DNA from 4 places in the Vibrio sp. YIC-376 genome. Region 2 is predicted to be linked to each of the others. Evidence: predicted binding sites of a transcription regulator. Region 2 holds the regulator's gene; each other region holds the start of a gene.

Region 1 (3,212 bases), on a different contig from region 2:
GAAGGGCCGTATTGGACGATTTTGTTAATTGGCATACCTGTAAACGCACGAACATGAAGCGCGAACTCAGACATTTCCTGTGAAATCATGGTTACCATGCCAGTATCGTGTGGGCGAGGAGAAACTTCGTTAAAGATAACTTTGTCACCTTTCACAAATAGCTCCACACCGAAAATGCCGTAACCACCCAGAGCATTAACCACTTTCTCAGCAGTGAACTCAGCCGCTTTTATCGCGTTCTCAGACATCTCTTGTGGTTGCCAAGATTCACGGTAGTCACCATCTTCTTGGCGGTGACCGATTGGAGCACAGAAATGTACGCCATCAACTGCACGTACTGTTAGTAGCGTGATTTCGTAATCGAAATCGATAAAGCCTTCCACGATCACTCGGCCTGCGCCAGTACGACCGCCTTCCTGTGCATAATTCCACGCTTTTTCGATGTCGTCTTCTGTTTTGATAACGCTCTGGCCTTTACCAGATGAACTCATCACTGGTTTAACGACACATGGGATACCCACGAATTCTACTGCTGCTTTGAAATCGTCGTAGCTATCTGCAAATTTGTAAGGAGAAGTGGCAAGATCAAGCTCTTCTGCTGCTAAACGGCGAATGCCTTCGCGGTTCATTGTGAGTTTAGTCGCCTTTGCAGTTGGAACTACATTCAGGCCTTTCTCTTCAAGCTCAACCAGTTTGTCGGTCGCGATAGCTTCAATTTCCGGTACCACGTAAGCTGGTTGTTCTTTGTTGATGATCTCTTCTAAAGCTTGGCCATCTAGCATATCAAGCACGTAGCTGCGGTGAGCGACTTGCATCGCCGGTGCATTCGCGTAACGGTCACAAGCGATGACTTCTAAACCAAGTCGTTGGCATTCAATTGCTACTTCTTTACCAAGTTCGCCTGAGCCTAAAAGTAATACACGGGTAGCATTCGCGCTAGTTGCGGTACCGAACATATTGTTCCCTTACAAAATAAAGTGATGAGACAGAATTTTCAGGGGATCATACTGAATTTTTCTCGCAAAGCAAACGTTTGCTCCCGGGTTTTTCACAATAAAAAAGCTCTACATATTGTAGAGCTTCTATCAACATTATTGTCAGTGTTATACGTTAACGAAACTGAGCGGAATATCCGGATTCAAAGCTTCTAACGTCGATTGTGTATCGGCTAAGTGGCTAATCTTGCCTTCAGAATTTTCTACCAAAGCCGCTGCCGTAATTTTATCGAACGTTTCGCCAGCCAGAAGCACCTGAATCAGCGCAACTTGCAGAGGAGGAAGACTTGGGTTGAATGCGGCATTTTCTGCGTAGGCACCCTGAATAATACGCCCATCAGCAAGCACTAATGCTAAGCCGCTTAGGTTGTTCGTGTATGGGGCATGACTCATGTTCATTGCATCAACGGCTTTTTGAATCAATACATCGTCATCATCGCATCCGAACTGATGTTTCACGTCTGCCATTAAACCAGATGTGATCCCCAGATCAGCAGGGCCAAACGCTTCAGGAAGATATTCGTGCAGCGATTTTTCTTCACGCTCTGGCAGTTGTACCTTTAATTCTTTCGCAGTAGACAGCTCATTCATGAACTGACGGCAGTGGCCGCAAGGGCTGAAGTTAATTGTAATGTCTTTTAGACCACGTTCGCCTTTCATCCAGGCATGGCTGATTGCAGATTGCTCTGCGTGAACGGTTTGACCTAACTGAACACCAAGGAATTCCATGTTTGCACCGAAGTAAAGGCGACCTGAGAGACCACGAACAATTGCGCCAACGTAGAATTCAGAAATAGGAGCGTAAGAATAGGCTGCAGCAAAAGGAAGTAGAGCAACACGTAGCTCTTTATCTGATAGACCAGTAGCGGAAAGTAACTGCTCGAACTGCTGAACTGAAAGAGTGGCATCAAAATCGTCGGCTAGGACGATAGGAGCAAGTAGGTTTGAAAGTGCTTCAGGAGCGTTTGATAGCGCTTGTTCAATGCGACTTTTCATGTTGAATCCTTGTTATTGCATGGACAGTTATTCTATGCAAAGGAGAGAAATGTTCCGTGCTTTTGATCACGTTTGTCAATGCAATAATAAATCACGTTACATAATTAGAGTGATGTCACACATGTATTCGATTGCACAGCTGCTGAGTGTTATTTCCGTCTCATAAATATATCAACTCATGCACATATACCCAAGAAATGGGGTAGTGAGAGCGCTTGCTAATGAGTCGCTTCGGCTTTTACGGTTTGAACATTAGACGAAGGGGAAGGGAGAATGAGTCTAGCGGCCTACCAGAAGAATAGACAGGCCGCTGATACTTATTATTGATATAGCCAGACCGCCAGAGCGAAAAAGCTTGGAGCCAGAATAGAAGTGATAATACCGCACAAGACTAATGCCAGAGATGAAAATGCTGCGTCAGCCGGTTGTTTCTCTACACAGGCTGCAGTACCAAGTGCGTGTGACACGGTGCCCATTGTAAGACCTCGGGCGATAGGATGCTTAATGCCAATTAGGTTATAGATTGGGTAGGCGACGATGGCACCCAGCAAACCCACGAGTAGAACTAAGATCGCAGCAACAGCGGCTTCACCACCGAGGTGACTGGAGATTTCCATTGCAATAGGGGTTGTTACGGATTTACCAACCAAGCTGGCGATCAAACTAATCTCAGTATGGAATGCAACGGCGATTAAGGTTGTCGTCAGCATTGACATCACGCTACCCAGAACACAAGCGAGGGTAATGATACGCCAGTTTGCTTTGATTTGCGGAAGCTGTTCGTAAAGTGGATAAGCAAGTGCAACGACCGCAGGCTGTAGTAAGAAACTAAATATCTGGTTGTCGGCGTAGTAAGTGTCAAACGGCACGTCCAAATAGGTTAACAACGGGATAATGACCGCAATACTGATAAGTAGCGGGTTTACAAGCGGATGATTTGCCTTGACCGCAATTTTCCGGGCGATAAAGAAAACGACAATAGTGAGTAAAATCCACATATCAGTGATTCTCCTTAAGCAAGTAATCCAACAGCCACGCAAGGCTGACCATAACGATCAGGGTACCACCTATCGCGCTAGCTAGAATTGACAAGGCGTTAGCGAATAAGAGGTCGAAATGCTGCATGAGGCCGACACTGATTGGGACAAATAACAAAATCATGTAGCGAATAAACAGAGTCGCGCCGGGTTTGACCCATTCCACTTTGACGATGCCAAGCAC
Region 2 (3,212 bases):
CTTTCGACAAGGTTTGTCATGTCAGCTAAACACCCAATTATTGCGGTTACCGGTTCATCTGGTGCCGGAACAACTACTACATCTGAAGCCTTCCGTAAGATGTTCAACATGATGAACGTCAAACCGGCATGGGTTGAAGGTGACAGCTTCCATCGCTTTACTCGCCCGGAAATGGATATCGAAATTCGAAAAGCACGCGAACAAGGCAGACACATCAGCTACTTTGGTCCACAAGCCAATGACTTTCCTGGCCTGGAAAAGTTTTTCCATCAGTACGGCGAAAACGGTACTGGTAGCATACGCCGTTATCTGCACACATTCGATGAAGCCGTACCATACAATCAGATGCCAGGGACTTTCACTCCTTGGCAAAATTTGCCAGAGAACAGCGATGTACTTTTCTATGAAGGGTTACATGGTGGCGTTGTAGATGGCGACGTGAACGTAGCTCAGCACGTCGATTTTCTGATTGGCATGGTACCGATTGTAAACCTGGAGTGGATCCAAAAGTTCGTGCGCGATACACGTGACCGTGGCCACTCACGAGAGGCCGTCATGGACTCCATCGTTCGCTCGATGGATGACTACCTGAACTTCATCACTCCACAGTTTTCACGTACTCATATTAACTTTCAGCGTGTACCGACGGTGGACACTTCAAACCCGCTCAACGCGAAAGGTATTCCGAGTTTAGATGAGAGTTTTGTGGTGATCCGACTTCGTGGTATCAAGAATGTCGATTTCCCATACCTTCTGGCCATGATTGATGGTTCGTTTATGTCACGCCACAACACCATCGTTGTACCTGGCGGAAAGATGAGCTTTGCGATGGAGCTGATCGTACGGCCTATCCTACAACAACTCATAGAAACAGGAAAAATTGGCTAAAAATCTCGCTTTCGTAGTGTTTACTTTTCATACCGTGATCATGTGCACAGTTTTGCGTACAAAATAGCAACCATGGCACGATTAAAATCAAGAAATAATCCTAGAAAAAGGATACTATTTCTTACCGAAACACAAGATAGCTTGCAGCATATAAAAAGTGCTCTTATTCTAGTAAACCTGATTCAGGCTTAGCTAAAATATGGATAGCGCAAGCGTACCCTGCAGAGGAAGTGAGATATTATGGTTCTAGGTAAACCTCAAACCGACCCAACATTAGAGTGGTTTCTTTCACACTGTCATATTCATAAGTACCCATCAAAGAGCACGCTAATTCACGCGGGCGAAAAAGCGGAAACCTTGTACTACATCGTTAAAGGTTCTGTTGCGGTTCTTATCAAAGACGAAGAAGGTAAGGAAATGATCCTTTCTTACCTAAACCAAGGTGACTTTATTGGTGAACTTGGTCTATTCGAGGAAGACCAAGAGCGTACAGCTTGGGTTCGAGCTAAATCTCCTTGTGAAGTGGCTGAGATTTCTTTCAAGAAATTCCGTCAGCTTATCCAGGTAAACCCAGACATCCTAATGCGTCTTTCTGCGCAGATGGCTCGTCGCCTTCAAGTAACTAGCCAAAAAGTGGGTGACCTAGCGTTCCTAGACGTAACTGGTCGTATCGCTCAGACGCTTCTGAACCTGGCAAAACAACCAGATGCGATGACTCACCCAGATGGCATGCAAATCAAGATCACTCGTCAAGAAATCGGTCAAATCGTTGGCTGTTCTCGTGAGACAGTAGGTCGTATCTTGAAGATGCTAGAAGAGCAGAACCTAATCTCTGCGCACGGTAAAACTATCGTAGTTTACGGTACTCGTTAATCTCTGATAAGAGTAACGTAAGTCAAATAAATCAAAGCCACCAATGGCAACATTGGTGGCTTTTTCTTTACAGATAAAAGTGAGTCAGTCTAGAGCCCCATTCCCAACGGCCTTAAGCAGCCATCGGGAATCGAGTTAACGTATTGAATTAACTATTCGTGCTCTCAAAGATTTTATCTGCAGAAGCAGCAACGAATCCTGGATAAAGTTCACCATTTGCCATTGGGTAACGTTTAGCAAATTCGTAGAAGCCACCTGGAATGATCTCAGAGCCTTCAGTAAAGTGAACAGGCACTTTATCAGCCATGGTGGAAGATTGCTCCAGCAAAACTTCTGGCGAGCCCTTAACTTCACCACCAGACTCGTTAATCACAAATCCAGCTTGACGTAAGTGATCATTCACTTCTTGCACTTCATTGTGCTGGTTCAACTGATTCACGCTAACCGTAAAGTGGTTTGCACCGTAACCATGTGCAGCAAGCCAGGACGCGTATTCGCTCTCTTTAGCCAGAGTCTGATAATCTGCAAAACTTAGGTCCCATAAACGGCCACCATGCAAAAATGCGCTGCCTGTCAGTTTCTCTGCATCTACTTGTGCCACCAGCTTCGCAACAATCGCTTGTAGCTCTGGAGAACACTCTTCTACTTTGAGCTCACTAATAAAGACTTTTGGCTGTTTTGGATCTGGGTGCTCGTAGTGCTTAGCAACGAGTTTCTTGCTTTCAAAGACATAATCACCACACGCTTCATAGCCAATCGCTAAAAATGGCTTAGCCAGCGTTTCAATGCCAAGAGGCTCAACATTAAATGTGCGTAAAGCAATATGGTCGTTAATTAAAGGTTCATCTTCCTGAAGAAGCTGATGAACTTTAGCAGCAGAAGGGCATAGACGTTGAATGTAGTCTTGCCATAGTGATTCAAATAACACATCGGGCGTCATAACGGCTCCTTGTTACGAGATGTAGGGATAAGATAAGAATGTTGGCGGCTCGTTCACAGCCTTAAAAGCTGTCCAGAATAATGAACGAGCAGCCACCAACCTGTGACGGAATATCAGTCAGTCTAAACACGCTTGTCTAAGTTTTTAATCACTTCACTAGTCAGCCAACGCACATTAATACTCCATACATCAGCAGTGCGCTGGCAAACTGAGCCACAGTACATTGCCGAGGCTCATATACTTCAAATTAAAGCGTTAAACCCGGGCTCAACGTTGCAGGTAGTTCAGTCGCGCTACCTTCCATAGATGCCATTGGGTAAGCACAGTAATCCGCTGCGTAATATGCGCTTGGACGAAGGTTACCTGATGCACCAGGACCACCAAATGGCGCGTCGCCACTTGCACCAGTCAATTGACGGTTACGGTTTACAATACCGGCACGAATGTGGTCTACAAAGTATTCCCACTCTTGGTCATTCGTTGAAACGAGACCAGCGGACAGGCCAAAGCG
Region 3 (3,212 bases), on a different contig from region 2:
GTGAATCGCCTGATGTGGCGACTTTTGCTGTAACCATGCCAACGCCGCGTTACGGTGCAGGTCTTTCTCTTGTTGAGGTATTCGAGCCTGACGCTCGTGAGATAAAAACTCGCCGAACAAGTTGTGGAATCGGAACCAGTTATGTTCGCCTTCAAGAGGATAAATAAACAAGCCGTAACGATTTAAGGATTCGATCATACCAAGCGCATCTTCACGCTGAGTCAACGCAAACACTAGCTCATCGTTAAAATGGTCTAAAACCGATACTTGCATTAAGAAGTGGCGAGTCTCGTGATCGAGCAGATCAAACACCTCTTCTACCAGGTAATCCCATAGATGCGCGTGATTGAACTGAGATACCGACTCAACGGTTTGTGCCAAAGTACGGTTTTGATGTTGCGCTTGCAGAGCAATGAGTTGTAGCGCAGAAGGCCAGCCTTCAACATACGCTCGCAAGCTATTCGCCATATCTTCATCGATACCATCGGCGATACGCTGGTTAAAGAAGCGTGTGGTTTCTTCTGTATCGAATGCCAACATTTCATTGCCGATTTCGATCATCAAGTCGCGTACGCGCAGATTCGCTGTACCCAAAGGTGGTGTAGCACGGCTAGTGACCACTACGGTCAGGTTATCTGGCATATGTTTTAAGAAGAAGCGCATGGATTCATGAATTTCATCATTGGTGATCAGGTGGTAGTCATCAAGTACTACGTAGCATTCCTGATGAAAGTCAGCCATTTCTGCAAAGAGTTCACTATATAGAGAGCGCAACGAGGATATTTGGCGCTTTTCCGCCAGTTTTTGGGCATTAGCACAACTGTAGTTGGTTGCTTTGTTCAATGCTTGCAACAGGTAATTGACAAAACGAAAGCCGTCGTTATCACTGTCATCGATGCTATACCAACCAACGTTGGGCTTATCTGACAGCCACTGAGCAGCCATTGTCGTTTTACCGTAGCCAGCAGGAGAGCGAAACAAAACCAATTTGTAGTAAGGGGCTTGTTGCAGGAGGTCCAGCACTCGAGGACGTACAATGGCGTTGTGTAAACGACCTGGGCGAGTAAGCTTAGATGGAATCCACATTAGTAATTATGTCCTTAATTTATGTATACCTAAATAACTTCAAGATTCTCATATGTGCCAAGATACATTTTAGTACTTGCCTTACTGAGCAACCCTTTTGCAGTTCAGCTAATAAGGTGAACCTAATTATGTTGTTATATTTCTGGTGATTACGGTACTTATCTCAAGGTTATTTAGGTATAAAAATGAACTAAAACGAACAATTACTCGATTTTAGTGTGTTTAAAAAGTGTACAAGTCTTATAAAGCGTTTGGGATGTTACGACATCAGAAATGCAGCTTACTTTGATCCACTTCTTAATTCTCACGAGAGAACCTAAATGGCACTAACTACGCCCTTGATTTGTGAACAAGATCACTTTAAGGCGTTTTAGATTGGTAAAGTATGTATTTTTCTGCACAGCGTTTGGCAGATTTCATTGTCGTTAACTGGGCAAATGTGATCGCTAAGACAAATTTTGCATCGTAGGTTCTATGAGTCCTAAAAACCGTCATAACTATAATTCATGCTTTTCTCATATTCGGTTGTGATCGAAATCACTAAGAACTCGAACGAACTAAGTGTTGTTGAGATTTAGATCACTAACTGATCGAGGGTACCCCCCTCTACGCCCTCATTCCTCCTCCTTCAAAGGAGGAGAATTAGGAGGATGTTTATTCACACCGCTAAATGCACGATGTATGGCAGATGAATTACTAAAAGACGTGAGAATTTCTTAATGAAACCTACACAACAGAAAAAATTTGATAAAAAGTCGTTCCAGGACAGCGTAAAAAAACACTTATCAGTGACTTACGCACACACCGTTGAAAACGCAGATAGCCGCGCATGGTACCTGGCAATGGGTCGCGCATTGGCTGAGTTCACTACTTTTGATTTGCTTGCAACTGAAGAAGATCCTCGTATCAAGAGCGCGAAGAGTGTTAACTACCTTTCTCTAGAGTTCCTGATCGGCCGCTTAACAGGTAACAACTTAATCAGCATGGGTCTGTACGAGCAAGTGACAGAGGCAATGACTGAGTTAGGTCATAGCTTAACTGACCTTCTAGAAGAAGAACGCGATCCATCATTAGGCAACGGCGGTCTTGGTCGTCTGGCAGCATGTTTTATGGATTCATGTGCAGCACAAGAATTCCCTACTGTAGGTTACGGCCTTCACTATGAATACGGTCTGTTCAAACAGTCATTCAAAGATTGCCGTCAACAAGAAGCGCCAGATGCATGGTGTGGAGTTGAAGGTTACCCTTGGGAAGTCGCTCGTCCAGAACTTGCACAGGAAATCGGCTTCTACGGTCATGTTGACGTGGTTAACGAGAATGGCAAAGAAGTTCGTAAATGGGTTCCTGGCATGACGGTAAAAGCGATGCCGTGGGATCTTCCAATCGTAGGTTACGAATCAGACACGGTTTACCCTCTGCGTCTTTGGGAATGTCAGGCAATTGCACCATTCTCTCTAGCTAGCTTTAATAATGGTGATTACTTCGAAGCTCAGCACGCGCTGATCGACGCAGGTAACATCACTAAAGTGCTTTACCCGAACGATAACCACGAGAAAGGTAAAACACTTCGTCTAATGCAACAGTACTTCCACTCTGCAGCGTCAGTACGCGATATTCTGCGCCGTCATGAAGCAGCAGGTTACTCACTAGAAGAACTGCCTAAGCAAGAGGCAATCCAACTTAACGATACACACCCAACAATCGCGATCCCTGAGTTAATGCGCATCCTTGTAGATGAGAAAGGTTTGACTTGGGAAGCGGCATGGGAAATCTGCTCGCACACATTTGCGTACACTAACCATACTTTGCTACCAGAAGCACTAGAGACATGGCCAGAGTCGCTTATCCAGCACTTACTTCCACGTCACATGGAGATCATTTACGAGATCAACCATCGTTTCCTACAAGAAGTACGCGCGATGTGGCCAGGTGACGTAGCGAAGCAACAGAAGCTTTCTATTATTGAAGACGGTTTCCACCGCATGGTTCGCATGGCTAACCTAAGTGTTATCGGTTCTTACGCAGTAAATGGTGTGGCAGCGCTTCACTCTGAATTGGTTAAGAAAGACCTGTTCCCAGAGTTCCACGAAATGTACCCAACTCGCCTACATAATGTAACGAACGGT
Region 4 (3,212 bases), on a different contig from region 2:
GGAAGCGATGTTGTCTGCGCAGCAAACGCTCTACATCAGTTACGTTGGCCGTTCGATTCAAGACAACACTGAACGCGTTCCTTCAGTACTGGTTTCTGAGCTGATGGAATACTGCCACCAAAACTACTGCTTAAGCGGCGATGAAGGTTTACCGGTTGATGAGTCTGGCGACAATTTATTGAAAGCTTTAGTGAATGCTCACGCAATGGTGCCGTTTAGTCCTAGTGCGTTCCAGGGTATACACTCCAGCTATGCGAAAGAGTGGATTCCGGCGGCATTAACTCAAAGTAGCCAATCTCAAGGCTACGTTCGCCGAGATTTCAACCGCGCATTGGATGATTACCTGCTGGGAGCAACATTCCCGATTGAGCTTGATTTGGTAGAGCTGCAACGTTTCTGGCGTTTACCGGTACAGTACTTTTTCAATCGCCGCTTAAAAGTGGTATTTGAGCCGCCACTGCCAGTCATGGAAGATGATGAACCATTTGTTTTAGGTGGACTGGAAAGCTATCAGATGCGTGATGAGCTATTAGAAACCTTGCTCGAAACGACACTGACGCAGCCAGAGTCAAAAGTGGACGTATTGAAACATTTTATGAGTCAACAACGCGCCCAAGGTAAACTTCCAGTTGGTGCGTTTGGTGATATCGAGTTTGAAACCAACCGAGTTCAGGCTGAAGAGCTGGTGGAAAAACTGGCGTTTCTATCTGGTGCACCTCAAGATGATTTAGAAATCGACCTGACCTTTGATTCCTTATTTGATTCCTCATTTAAAGCAGATGAGGGCGGAGAGAAAAAAGTCCGCCTGACAGGCTGGCTGACTCAGTGTTACCAATCTGGTTTAATTCGCTACCGCAGCGGTAGGGTTAGATCGCAGGATTACCTGGCTGCCTGGATCGATCATCTCGCCGTGTCAGCATCGGGTTATGCCAAGAAAACTCACCTCATTGGTTATGATCGTAAAGAAGGTGCGGTGCATTTAATCTACCCAGAAATTGCAGATGCCGCGTATGCCAAGCAGTTACTCACTGAGTTAGTGCGCTTGTTCTTTGAAGGTATGACCAAGCCTTTGCCTTACTTCCCGCAAACTGCGCTGGCATGTGTTGAAGCGGGCTTTAGTCGTGGACACTGGGCTGACGACGAAGAAAAGTCTTTGAAGAAAATGGCAGATACATTCAACGATGGCTACATGAGTTCAGGTGAAGGAAACAACGCCTATATTGCACGTATTTGGCCTGCCTGGAATGATGACTTAGCTACAGAAGTACGTTTAATGACCGCATTGGTACTGCAAGGCGCGCGTTTAGCTGTGCAAGATGCAGAAGATGTAAAAGCGTAATGAAGACAAAAGGTTAAAGGAAAGAGAGTGTAGTGTGGCCGCCAGAAAATCATTATTTTGTGTAGGGCGTTCGCTGTACGGCCACAAGGTCAGAGGGACCATGATTCTTTTGCTTAATTCATTTGAGTTGCGCCGCCTAAAAGGCTTGGCTTATCTCGTGAGGCGCATACTAACGGTACAGCAGATGGATAACCGTGAGAAAGATCCCACAAAGCTCTAAATTTTCCAGCTTGTTAAACATATTAATAGAATTTTTAACGATAGATCACAGTTTGATTAGTCGATAATCCGGAGAAATTCAGCGTTATGGATCAAATGTCAGGTGCAGAGTTACCTAACCATGAGTTAGAAGTACCTAAGCAGTCACAACCAACGCCACTAGAACCGATGACATTTCCTCTGCATGGTGCGAGGTTAATTGAGGCGTCCGCAGGTACGGGCAAAACGTTCACTATTGCCGGGTTATACCTGCGACTTTTGCTCGGTCATGGTAGTACTGAGACCAAGCATCGCGCCCCGCTTACAGTTGACCAGATTCTGGTCGTAACCTTTACTGAAGCGGCGACGGCAGAATTGCGCGATCGTATCAGGGGAAGAATCCATGATGCGCGTATCGCTTTTGCTCGTGGACAAAGCTCTGATCCGGTTATTCAGCCTTTGCTTACCGAATTCGACGATCACAAGCAAGCGGCAGAAATTCTACTGCAAGCAGAACGTCAAATGGATGAGGCCGCGGTCTACACTATTCACGGCTTCTGCCAGCGTATGCTGACGCAAAATGCCTTTGAATCCGGCAGCCGATTTAATAACGAATTTGTGACCGATGAAAGTCACCTTAAAGCTCAGGTTGTGGCAGATTACTGGCGCCGAAACTTCTACCCTCTGCCATTTACTTTGGCCGGAGAAATTCGTCAGTTATGGGGCTCTCCATCTGCTCTTCTCGCAGATATCGGTAACTATTTGACTGGTGTACCTTTAAGTTTGTCGGTCCCGGCAATGAAAGGTAGCCTGGCTGATCTTCATACTGAAAATCTGAAAAAAATTGATGAGTTGAAAGCTTTATGGCAAGACAGCCAAGATGATTTTTTAGCGCTGATTTCGGATTCAGATATCAACAAACGCAGCTACACCAAAAAGTCCTTGCCGACCTGGCTTGAGGCAGTAAACAACTGGGCGGCAACGGAAACCACAGGTTACGACTATCCAGACAAACTGGAGAAGTTTGCCCAGAATGTTCTTCTGGAAAAAACACCCAAAGGTAGTGCGCCGCAGCATGTTGTTTTCGAAGCGATTGAAACGTTTCTTGCCAATCCTATCAGCTTAAAGGCTCCGCTGCTTGCCCATGCGATTGAACACTGTCGAGTAATGCTGGCCAGCGCGAAAAATCAAAAGCAGTGGCTCTCTTTCGATGACTTACTGACTCAACTTTCTGCCTCTATCGATACGGATGAAAGTGAGCTTCTGGCCGAACGTATTCGCACCCTGTATCCCGTTGCAATGATTGACGAATTTCAGGATACCGACCCGTTGCAATACAGTATTTTCAGCCGTATCTATCTGAATAATCCAGAATGCGGTTTGTTTATGATCGGTGATCCGAAGCAGGCGATATATGGCTTTCGCGGCGCAGACATTTTCACTTATATCAAAGCGCGTAACCAAGTCAGTGCCCACTACACGCTAGGGACTAACTGGCGTTCAAGTGCGGATATGGTTCAGGCGGTGAATCAAGTGTTCGCCTTGCCAGACAGTCCGTTTATCTATGACTCGGACATTCCGTTCTTACCGGTAAATTACAGCCCAAACGCCGACAAACGCATTTGGACTATGGGTGGTCAAAAGCAACCTGCTCTCACTTATTGGCTGCAAGAAG

What was found. The regulator CRP, encoded in region 2, controls carbon source genes, mostly activating them, when cyclic AMP is high. The targets are predictions, from matches to a motif close to TGTGANNNNNNTCACA.
Region 1: cdd (cytidine deaminase) is a predicted target of CRP. The motif match lies at 2,096-2,111, and genes of this name have one in related genera.
Region 3: WJM94_RS08375 (glycogen/starch/alpha-glucan phosphorylase) is a predicted target of CRP. The motif match lies at 1,613-1,628, and genes of this name have one in related genera.
Region 4: recB (exodeoxyribonuclease V subunit beta) is a predicted target of CRP. The motif match lies at 1,533-1,548, and genes of this name have one in related genera.

Annotation. Positions count from the first base shown of each region.
Region 1 is NZ_JBBWFK010000001.1:295,591-298,802, forward strand. It holds gene purT (formate-dependent phosphoribosylglycinamide formyltransferase) at 1-956, opposite strand, end outside; gene cdd (cytidine deaminase) at 1,104-1,991, opposite strand; gene WJM94_RS01310 (CidB/LrgB family autolysis modulator) at 2,312-2,989, opposite strand; gene WJM94_RS01315 (CidA/LrgA family protein) at 2,991-3,212, opposite strand, start outside.
Region 2 is NZ_JBBWFK010000023.1:17,271-20,482, forward strand. It holds gene WJM94_RS23095 (phosphoribulokinase) at 19-888, shown strand; gene crp (cAMP-activated global transcriptional regulator CRP) at 1,129-1,761, shown strand; gene WJM94_RS23105 (DUF1338 domain-containing protein) at 1,910-2,701, opposite strand; gene astD (succinylglutamate-semialdehyde dehydrogenase) at 2,949-3,212, opposite strand, start outside.
Region 3 is NZ_JBBWFK010000003.1:305,846-309,057, reverse strand. It holds gene malT (HTH-type transcriptional regulator MalT) at 1-1,086, opposite strand, end outside; gene WJM94_RS08375 (glycogen/starch/alpha-glucan phosphorylase) at 1,806-3,212, shown strand, end outside.
Region 4 is NZ_JBBWFK010000007.1:161,253-164,464, reverse strand. It holds gene recC (exodeoxyribonuclease V subunit gamma) at 1-1,339, shown strand, start outside; gene recB (exodeoxyribonuclease V subunit beta) at 1,646-3,212, shown strand, end outside.